Regions from separate parts of the Oceanobacillus longus genome, predicted to be linked through region 1. Evidence: riboswitches for the same ligand, from Rfam matches in the RefSeq annotation. Region 1 holds a riboswitch; each other region holds the start of a gene.
What was found. A riboswitch is a leader RNA that binds a small molecule or an ion and turns the genes downstream of it on or off. The one in region 1 is predicted to bind cyclic di-GMP.

Region 2: it holds a riboswitch for cyclic di-GMP, as region 1 does, so the genes downstream of both, ACFOUV_RS08700 (anti-repressor SinI family protein) here and ACFOUV_RS15480 (Spo0E family sporulation regulatory protein-aspartic acid phosphatase) in region 1, are expected to answer to the same signal.
Region 3: it holds a riboswitch for cyclic di-GMP, as region 1 does, so the genes downstream of both, ACFOUV_RS01760 (competence type IV pilus major pilin ComGC) here and ACFOUV_RS15480 (Spo0E family sporulation regulatory protein-aspartic acid phosphatase) in region 1, are expected to answer to the same signal.

The regions. Positions count from the first base shown of each region.
Region 1 is NZ_JBHSAO010000011.1:321,184-324,462, reverse strand. It holds gene ACFOUV_RS15485 (HNH endonuclease) at 1-855, opposite strand, end outside; cyclic di-GMP riboswitch class I at 1,261-1,346, shown strand; gene ACFOUV_RS15480 (Spo0E family sporulation regulatory protein-aspartic acid phosphatase) at 1,441-1,635, shown strand; gene ACFOUV_RS15475 (response regulator) at 1,632-1,997, shown strand; gene ACFOUV_RS15470 (EAL domain-containing protein) at 2,429-3,279, shown strand, end outside.
Region 2 is NZ_JBHSAO010000006.1:208,936-212,214, forward strand. It holds gene ACFOUV_RS08680 (YigZ family protein) at 1-196, shown strand, start outside; gene ACFOUV_RS08685 (hypothetical protein) at 237-395, opposite strand; gene ACFOUV_RS08690 (VanZ family protein) at 541-1,041, opposite strand; gene ACFOUV_RS08695 (helix-turn-helix domain-containing protein) at 1,222-1,551, opposite strand; gene ACFOUV_RS08700 (anti-repressor SinI family protein) at 1,631-1,780, opposite strand; cyclic di-GMP riboswitch class I at 1,781-1,864, opposite strand; gene ACFOUV_RS08705 (TasA family protein) at 2,036-2,677, opposite strand; gene sipW (signal peptidase I SipW) at 2,694-3,279, opposite strand, start outside; gene tapA (amyloid fiber anchoring/assembly protein TapA) at 3,278-3,279, opposite strand, start outside.
Region 3 is NZ_JBHSAO010000001.1:352,876-356,154, reverse strand. It holds gene pilM (type IV pilus biogenesis protein PilM) at 1-342, opposite strand, end outside; gene ACFOUV_RS01765 (prepilin peptidase) at 355-1,110, opposite strand; gene ACFOUV_RS01760 (competence type IV pilus major pilin ComGC) at 1,236-1,607, opposite strand; cyclic di-GMP riboswitch class II at 1,643-1,726, opposite strand; gene ACFOUV_RS01755 (type II secretion system F family protein) at 1,801-2,997, opposite strand; gene ACFOUV_RS01750 (type IV pilus twitching motility protein PilT) at 2,994-3,279, opposite strand, start outside.

The DNA of each region.
Region 1 (3,279 bases):
ATAGCGATTTCCATAGTATTGTTTTACTTCCCCGTCTTTATAGTTTGATGCGTATTGCTTCTTCTCTGTTTCTACATCATGCTTTACTATATTGCGGAGTCGCTTGTTTTCCAATTTGTAATAAAGGGCCTCAAGATCGTTTCTCGACTCTTTTTCCCAAGGGGATCCTTTTAAGCGGTCCTGCTTGTAATGCACCATAGTAATATCTTTAATATTAACCATTGGGTTTTGCTCGAAAAGTAGCTCTAATCCTTTTTTCTTACTAGGGGTAAGCATTTGTTTTGAATTCTTGTCTTCTAAAGTATACTTGCTTATTTCTTGATGATTTTCTAATATCACAACCTGATATTGATAGGGGCCAACAGTTGCTGTTTCAAGGAAATTTTTTATTGTTAAAATGTAATACCTTGTCTCTTGCCCTATTACATATGATGTGTCGGACAATCTTTCATTAAGATCCTCTATTGAAAATATGCTAACAGTGTTACTTTTCTTATCGGTTGATTCAGTATCTAAGTATTCGCCCCAATCACAATTGAAAACGGCCTCTTTTTGTTCATTAAAAAAATCTAACCATTCTGAATGAGGTAAGTCTTTGTAACCCATCTGTGAAGCTACCCACGTAAAAAAGCCTTCTCCTGGAAGTTGTGTTTGTTGATTAACAACAATTGCAGAAAGCGGTGGAAAACCTTTCTTTATACAACTTAATGAAATTTCACCTAAAGGTTCATTTAATTTAATTGGTGGAATTACCCCCTCAATTTCTCTACTTAATCTGCTATATTCAATGACCTCATTTTTAATTGCCGATGATACCAGAACTTCTTTTATTTTAGTTAATAGTTTTTCATGCACAGTATCCCCTCACTATCTTTCTAAGCTACTAAATTTTATTTTAACATGAATATATTACTACTAAAGTTAATTAGTAGCCCTTCTCGTCAATCAACTCGCTGAATAACACTCTTAGATTTCCTGTTATCCTTGATAGCTGTCTCAGCGACACACCTTTCATGCTCCTGAGTTTTGCTAATATAGCATTTCTATCATCCATCGCGACTTTCAGTTTATTAACATTCCATGCGGGTAATACGCTACACCTTCAAATAATGGTTGCAAATGCATTGGCTTCTATCAAAGATTGGGCTATTCTTTCCATTAATAATACAATTAATCATAAATACGTAAAAAACACTTTATAGTCTTACTATTCTGGTCGATAGTATAAATAATAGTTCAATATAACTATTCATATACTCTATCCGATAATGGCAAACTTATTGAAAGATAAGGACGCAAAACCAAGGACCTAAAGCTTATTTAGCTATGGTAGCCTAGTTACCGAAGATTGCGAATCTTAAAGGTGAGCCAATTTTCTTTGGTTCGCCTTTTTGAGTGTCTTTACATAAAAACAGTTAAAAGCTTGAAGGAGGAATCATAATGTTAGTTACACATAACGAGGAAACAAAAGAGTACTTGCTGGAGATGATTAATGATAAGAGAGAAACAATGTTAATGACAGCTGCAAGGTTCGGTCTTGATAGTGAAAAGACATTGGAATGCAGTCAAAAATTAGATGAGTTAATTGTACAACACCAACGAATGACTCCATCAGGAAAACAAAGTACGACATGAGTACTATATTAATTGCGGATGATTCAAAATTTATGAGAAATTGGTTAATAAGCATACTTCAACAATACGGATATCAGGACATTGTAGAAGCAACTGATGGCCAAATAGCGCTTGAACGATATAAACATATAAAACCGGATATTGTTATCCTCGACATTACCATGCCAAATGTAAATGGATTAACTGCATTGAAAAGAATTATGGAGTTTGATTCTAAGGCAAAAGTGATTCTATGTTCTGCGATGGGTACAGAATCAAATGTTATTCAAGGCTTGCAGCTAGGGGCGATGGATTTTATTGTTAAACCGAATTTTGATAATCTGATAAATATGTTAGAGAAACTGAACAATATCACAAGTTAGGAACTTCATTAAGGTTAGAGGGGTTAAACAATGAAGAATTATGGTTCATGTATATACTGTGGGAAGATTGGTGTTTTAATGAATGATTTGTGTAACGAATGCTACGACGCGGAACAAAATAATATCCAAGAGGTAAAAGCGTTTTTATTAACACATCCAAATTCAAATGCCATAGATGTATCTATAAATACAGGTATATCCATAGAAAAGATCACACGTTTAATTAAAAAGGGAATATTAATATAGACGGGTTCCTAAAGTAATGTAGTATCATTTCATGAGATATCAATAGTAACCATGTGTGACAGTAATATTGCCCCTGTAATCCCCTACTGAACTCTCGTTAAATCCTGTATAACATCAACTGTTCTTACTTCATCGACATTATTTAGTTTAGTAGTAATCATCTACGTTTAGGAGGGACATATTACATGTCAATAAAAAAATCAAAATTCCGAAATCTGTTTAAAAGAAATATATATTCTAATAATCATGCAATTGATAAGCAAAACACGAAGGGAAACGCATTAAGTCTCCCCCTTCCTTCTTTGGCATTCAACCATCCAGATTTAATTATTGCTTTTTCACCATATGGGGATATTATTTCCCAAACTAGCAAAAGGCTCATTGAATTATTAGGGTCTCGACTACAAACAAAGAATGATTTTCTTCATTTATTTCCAGAATCGACCTCTGAAAGACTAGATACTCTATTTACTAACACATTAGGCGGTAAATCTGAAAATATAGAAATAGAAGTGAACAAAAATAACGGTCAACAAATACAGCTATTACTTACTTTTATTCCCATTCGTATAAATAACAATCATGTAGAGGGCATTTACTTAATCATTAACGATTTAACGGAACACGTGCAGCTCGAACAGTCATTAGAACGGATGAAAAAACATTTAAATCACTCCCAGCAGATTGCTGCGGTTGGCAGTTGGGAGTATATCATTAATGATGATAAATTCGATTGTTCGATAAACCTTTTTGATACAATTGGTATAGATGAATCTGAAAATATCTCAATAGAAAGGCTTTTTACATTGGTCCATTCAAAAGACTATTCGTTGACTCGCCAAAAATTTGATGAGTCAACGAAAAAAGGAAATAGCTTTGCCACTGAATTCCGAATCCTTCATGGCAAAACAAATGAACTGCGGTATATAACCGCTCAGGCTGAATGTATCAAGAAGGATGGTATTCCTTATAGATTGGTAGGCGTGATCAAAGACGATACTTCTTATAAACGGTTAGAAAATGAATTAAAGAATCA
Region 2 (3,279 bases), on a different contig from region 1:
CGTACTAAGAAATTCAGATCATCTTTTGGAAACAATTAACTATTTGGAAAGTGTTGAGTTTATCGTTTTTGTAAAAGATGATCAGGACGACGCTTTTCAGGGGTGGATGGTAGACTTGACAAATGATCAGGCAGGTATTAAAAGAATCGAATCTAAATATATTGAAATCGACGTTACTTCGACCGACAAAATGTAGAAAAATGACAAAATAAAACTGCATCCTATGGAATGCAGTTTTATTTTGTCATATATTGTGCATACTTTTCCAAACGCTTACTGCTCGACAACTCATTAATCAGCATCTTGATCAACTCTTCCGAACTATGAATATTTTGCTTTTCGGTTTCATCAATCATTCGTCGCAGCATATTTTTATATTTTTCCTGCTCTATCATTCTCTTACCGCCTTTTCGTTCGTAATCCAAGTTACTAACATTGCAATTAAAAAGAACTGTATCATAGTTTTTGGTAAATGTTTGTCGAACTATGTCGAAACAAGAAACAATTTATTTCCTCACCATACCTATACGACAAAAGCTGTCATTTATGGGCGCTGTTTCTCCTTTTACCAAAGCCATTTATCATAATGATACAAAAAACAGCTAGTAAACCTCCAACACTATCCAACATGACATCGCCGGCATATGGGGTTCTATTGGGTGTCATTCCCTGGTGTAGCTCATCTAAAACCGCATATATAACTGTCAGCAGAAAAGAAAATATTAATCGTATTTCTATTCTAAAGTCAGTAGATTTTCTAAAAGCGATATAGAGAAAACAAACTAACAAAAAGAAGACCGTAACATGTGCACCTTTACGAATAAAAAATTCGATAAATCCATTAATCCCAAGCACATCAACATTTACCAAGGAATGATTATAATTGAAAGAAATCCAGCCAACAAAGGGCTCTAGCAAACTGAAATCGATCAGACTTCCCATCAAGGGTTTAATATCCTGCTGCTCATATGGTGTAGCTGAAGAATAGAAAATAATACCCATCCAGCCAAACGGCAACAACCAATATAAATATTTTTTCATCGTTAACAACCAAACTTTCATCTGAAAAATAAAATTTCCTGAACGATAACCAGACTATTATATAGTATATCTGTTAATCCAATTAGTTTCATCTATTAATTTCATCTACAGGATATATTTATAAAAATGGGAATCGAAACATAAAAAAACCGTTAAGCAGTTGGCTTGACGGTTCTTCTCTTAATTATCTTGTTTTTGTTTCCATTTATTAAATTCCAAGTATTCCTTAAATTGTTCTTTCGATACTCCGGACTGCATTGCTTCCTGTACAATTTGCATCCATTCATTATCAAGTTCTTCTGTATCTATAGATTCATTTTCATTAATTACATCATTTACGGATACACCTAATACAGTACTGATCTTTTCAATAAACTGGATCGATGGATTAGATTGAAGGTTTCGCTCAATCGAACTAAGATATGATTTTGCTACCCCCGCTTTTTCAGCTAATTCAGAGATGGACATTCGTTTTTCCTGGCGTAATTTCTTTATCGTTTCACCGATCAAGTTCCTCACCTACTTTCACTGCGCATTATACCATATTTGCAGTAAGTAGTTCTATATAAAGTACACTTTTTCATAAAAATTACGCCTTATGTCCTGTGTCGTTTAAAAATTGGCGAATCTCGTCCATTGAAATCCCTATTTTCTTTGCATGCTTTATTAAGACTACCCATTCCTCATCAACTGCTACTTTTTCAATAATCTTTTCCACCATCCATCCCCCATTATTCATCCAGACAATCCAGCCATCTTAGCATAATGCTTTAGACCCGTGACTTTGCGCCCTTACCTTTCAATAAGTTTGCCCTTTTCTGAGGATTTTGTTAATTCCTAAGACTATCATACTATAAAGTTTACAATAATTGTGTGACTTGTTTTGTCATATGGGCACTAGTTTTGTAGGGTTTTCAATCTAATAAATCGGTTATTTTCTACTTTTTGTACACATCTTTATTATTCTTTATATGCTACTTCCCAGAAAAAAATATTACGATGCTATTTTCTTTTTTCGATAAAGCATTAGGCCAATCCCAGCCATGAGGAGTATTATACCGATAACTAGGAAATTAAATATCGTTGTTGCCGTATTAGGAAGTGGGGATCCATCACCAATTGAACCACCTCCACTACTAATAGCACCAGCGATAAATTGCTCATCTCTTTCGTTATTTTCTCCTTCTGCTGTAAAAAATAATGAAAATTTAGCATTCAGTCCTTGGAAGTCATTACCAAGATGTTCAGGAAATCGAATTGTGAAATCCAGAGTTTCTTCACTAGAGCTTTTCAGGGTTCGAGGTGATAATACCTGAAAGTCCTTTAGTTTTCCATTGTATAACAAATCCTTTGAATCCCTAATTTCCAGCAATAATTCGTTATATAGTTTTAAAGTATCACCAGAAGGCTTGGCCGAAACATCATATGCAAAATCTAGTATCCCATTGTTTTGAATAACGACAGACCTTGGGGCCCAATCACCAGGTTTCATATTATCGATATTAAATAAAATTTCCTCCGGTAAAATATCAATTGTGATTTCTCCTTCGGCCGAAACAGTGGATTGCGTTGCGATACCCATATGAATAATAGTAATTCCAAATAGGAGTAACATTGTAATTCCCCTGATTATCATGAGCCACCTTCCTCGCTTAACTGACATGATGCTTATTTAGATCTGCTACTTTATCTTTTTCATCGAGTTGTCTTATCGTTTTCCATATTGTGATCCCTGAGTAGGCTAACATGAGAAATCCAGGAACAATCATAAATAGTATGCCTCCATTTGGAGATTGCGAAAAATTAATTAAATAGCCCATGTATGGGATTGTGAATCCGTTATATACCCCAACAACATTTTCCGCAAGAACAGGGTTTCTATCCGCTGCATTATTATTGTCCCCTTTTGTTGTATAAAGAACGCCATTCTCTGTCGTGGTTACCTCTGTAATTCTATGAGTAATTAACTTGTTGTCCTCTTCCATAAACGTGATCACATCGCCTTTTCCAAAACTACCTTTTTCTTCCTCTGTAAGTGACTGTACCGCAATGATTGAACCGGTTTGGATACCAGGTTCCATTGATCCAGAAAGCACCGTCTTCAATTGATATCCAAGTACTTCTGGATCACCACCTGTAAATTTGGTTGATAGTACAATAGTAGCTACACCTATCAATAGAATCATAAGAATACTTGTAACGATTTGATTTGCCCACTTTGAGACCTTCCTTATTTTC
Region 3 (3,279 bases), on a different contig from region 1:
AAATGGTAAATAAAAACTGTTTCCGATTTGTGTTTTTACATAGCCTACTGTTTCTTCTTTTGTTAACGTTGCCGGGACTTGTAATTGGCGAATAACGATCGTATCATCCGGCATAGCAAAGAATAATTTCTTCCGTTTCCATTTATGTTTATGCACAAGTTCATTTACGACTTCAACAAAAATGCCTTTATTTTGAATCATACCGTCTTTGATTGTCCCATCAGGCAATTCCACTTCTCCATGTATGACCATTCCGACGACATTATTGTGTTTATGGTAACTGTATCGCAATACTTGATTGGTAATTACCATATTGACTCTTCCATTATTCATAATCCCCATGTTGTCACCCGCTTATATAAGTAGATTAAAGTACCAATTGATTAATGAATCCCCGTAAAAATAAGTAATTAAAGCTGCTAAAACGATATATGGACCGAATGGCACCGGCTGCTTTCTTTCAATTACGTTAAATAAGATTAGCATCATACCTATCACAGACCCAATTACACATGCCAGGAAAAAAGCCACTAAAATCTTTTCGGTTCCGAGCACAATTCCTAGTACACCGAAAAGTTTCATATCGCCTGCCCCCATACCCCCACGGCTTATTAAAATAATAATAAAAATAAGGCCAAAGCCAATAATTGCACCAACGATTGCCGATCCCCATGGATTCAAGGGTACCACAAATCGCATCATGATGAAAAATGGTAGAAAGAACAAAAGCACCTTATTTGGGATCAACATGTAGTTGATGTCTGCTACTAGTATAATCATTAGCATAGAAACTAAAAGTAATACGGTGATCAATTCGAATTGGAATCCAAGCGTGTAATAGCTCAATGCGAATAAAAAGCCTGTGAGAAGCTCAATGGTTGGGTATATGTAGGAGATCTTCTGTTTACAATGCCGGCATTTTCCACCTTGGATCAGAAATGAAAATAAAGGGATATTTTCATACCAAGCTAATTGATTCTTGCAATGCGGACACATTGAACGGTCATTTGCGAAGGGTATATGTTGTGGAAGGCGTAAACCGACTACATTGTAGAACGAGCCGAATATTAGGCCTAGGAGGAAAAATAGGATTGTTAGGGGTGTGGTCATTTTATCTGGACTCCTTATTTTCAATCTATTTCAATAAAAAGCCCTGCAATAGTGGATGCAAGGCGTATGAATACCATATTATAATTTACTTATGTCCTACAATTACAACTTAAATCTTTTTTATTTTATGCTGATGGTTCAGTTGGCTCTCCGTTACCATCATAAGTAAAAGTATCACCAGCTTTTGTAACTGTACCTTTATAAACTTCACTTCCTCCAGGGACATCTATGTCTCCGTCTAAAAATCCTTCAGTTATTAGATCCTCAACTGACATTCCACCCTCTGGGAACAAGCCACTAAGATCAGCCAGTCTAGCAGCATTTTCAATTAACTCAACATTTGCTTGTTTTGCATCATTCTCTGATTTAGTAATTAGTCCACTAACACTCGGCACCGCAATCGCCAAAATAATCCCCAAAATAACAATAACTGCTAAAAGCTCTACCAATGTAAAACCTTTCTCTTTCTTCATCATCTTCTTCATTTTTTGTAACATAACATCTCCGCCTTCCTTAATCTAAGTTTCTATTAATTCCAGTCGGTCGGTTGCACTACTCACTCCAAATTACCCAAGTGCCCAAATATAGGTAATTCATCACCGTGTCCTACTAAACTCCTATTTCTCTTACATTATAGTATAACTTTTACCATATTTCTACAATTATCTTCACTTAATTGTGAACAATTTACTACATATTCTCAAACATACCAAACATTGGTATAACGATTGCCATTACAATACTTCCGACCATCACGGTTAATATAATAATCATCAATGGTTCAATTAATGTCTTGATTCGACTTGAAAGCTGGTCCACTTCTTCTTCATAAAAATCGGCAGCTTTTGTTAGCATATGGTCTAATGTACCTGTTTTTTCACCGATTTGTATCATTTGTACAATTAATGCTGGGAATGCCCAGTGGTCTTTCATCGGCTTCGTCAGTGAGTCTCCAACTTCCAATGACTTCCTTGCCCGGGTTAGTGCATTCTCTATCACCCTATTTCCGACAACCTTTTCGGTAATTTCCACCGATTGCAAAATAGGTACAGAACTATTGACAAGCGTGCTTAATGTTTGGGTCATCCTTACCAATGCGCCTTTATGAACGAGTACCCCGAGAAAAGGAAATTTCATTTTGATCAGATCCATTCGATAGTTTACCGCATCATATTGAATCAGATAGTTGTATAAAACGACGAAGAGCGCAATGACAAATAGCAGCATCCACCAGTACTTCCCTGCAAAATCACTTAGGTTGATGACGAACTGTGTATACGCTGGAATTTCCTCACCCATGGAGCTGAACATGCCAACAAACTGCGGTACGATAAAAACAAGCAGAAAAATACTCAAAATAACTGTAATCACTCCTACCACACTTGGATAAAGCAGTGCTGAAATTACCCTTTGTTTGTTCCGGTATTGCTTTTCATAGTAATCTGCCATTTCATTCAGGATTTCATCCAATTTTCCACTTACCTCACCGGCAAGAATCATATTCACGAGCAGTTCTGGGAAAATCTTTGGGTGCCGCTCGCATGCTTTGGATAGAGGCTGACCTTGGTCAAGTTGTTTATCTATATCTACCAGAGCGTTTTTTAATGCGTAATTGTTGGTCTGCACCATCATCGTTTTGGTCGCATCTGAAATCGAGATCCCCGCATGTATCAATGTAGAATATTGCCTGAGAAAAATAACGAAATCTTTATTCTTCACTCTGTTTTGTAAAATAATATCTTTATTCCAAGGCCTTGTTTCGTCTATTTTAAAAATAATTAATCCATCTCTTTCAAGCTGTGAGAGCGCAATGTTTTTCGTATCTGCTTCGATCTTCCCTTTAATCTTCTGACCCGATATTCTCCGCCCACTATATTGAAAATTCATCCTTTAGAAGCTCCCTCCCGCATAAACGGAGCAGCAGTTTCAAAGTCAATTTCATTTTCATGAATCAATCGTTTCAAATCCATCTCTAGCGTATGCATCCCCTTGTCCCTAGATGTTTGGAGCACATTTTGAATCTGATGGAGCTTTTCATTACGAATTAAATTTTTAACAGCAGACGAATTGATCAATATTTCCGATGCAACCCGTCGATTCATCTGGTCTTTTGTAACGAGCAACCGTTGAGAAATGACTGCCTGCAAGATGGTTGATAATTGGATTCGT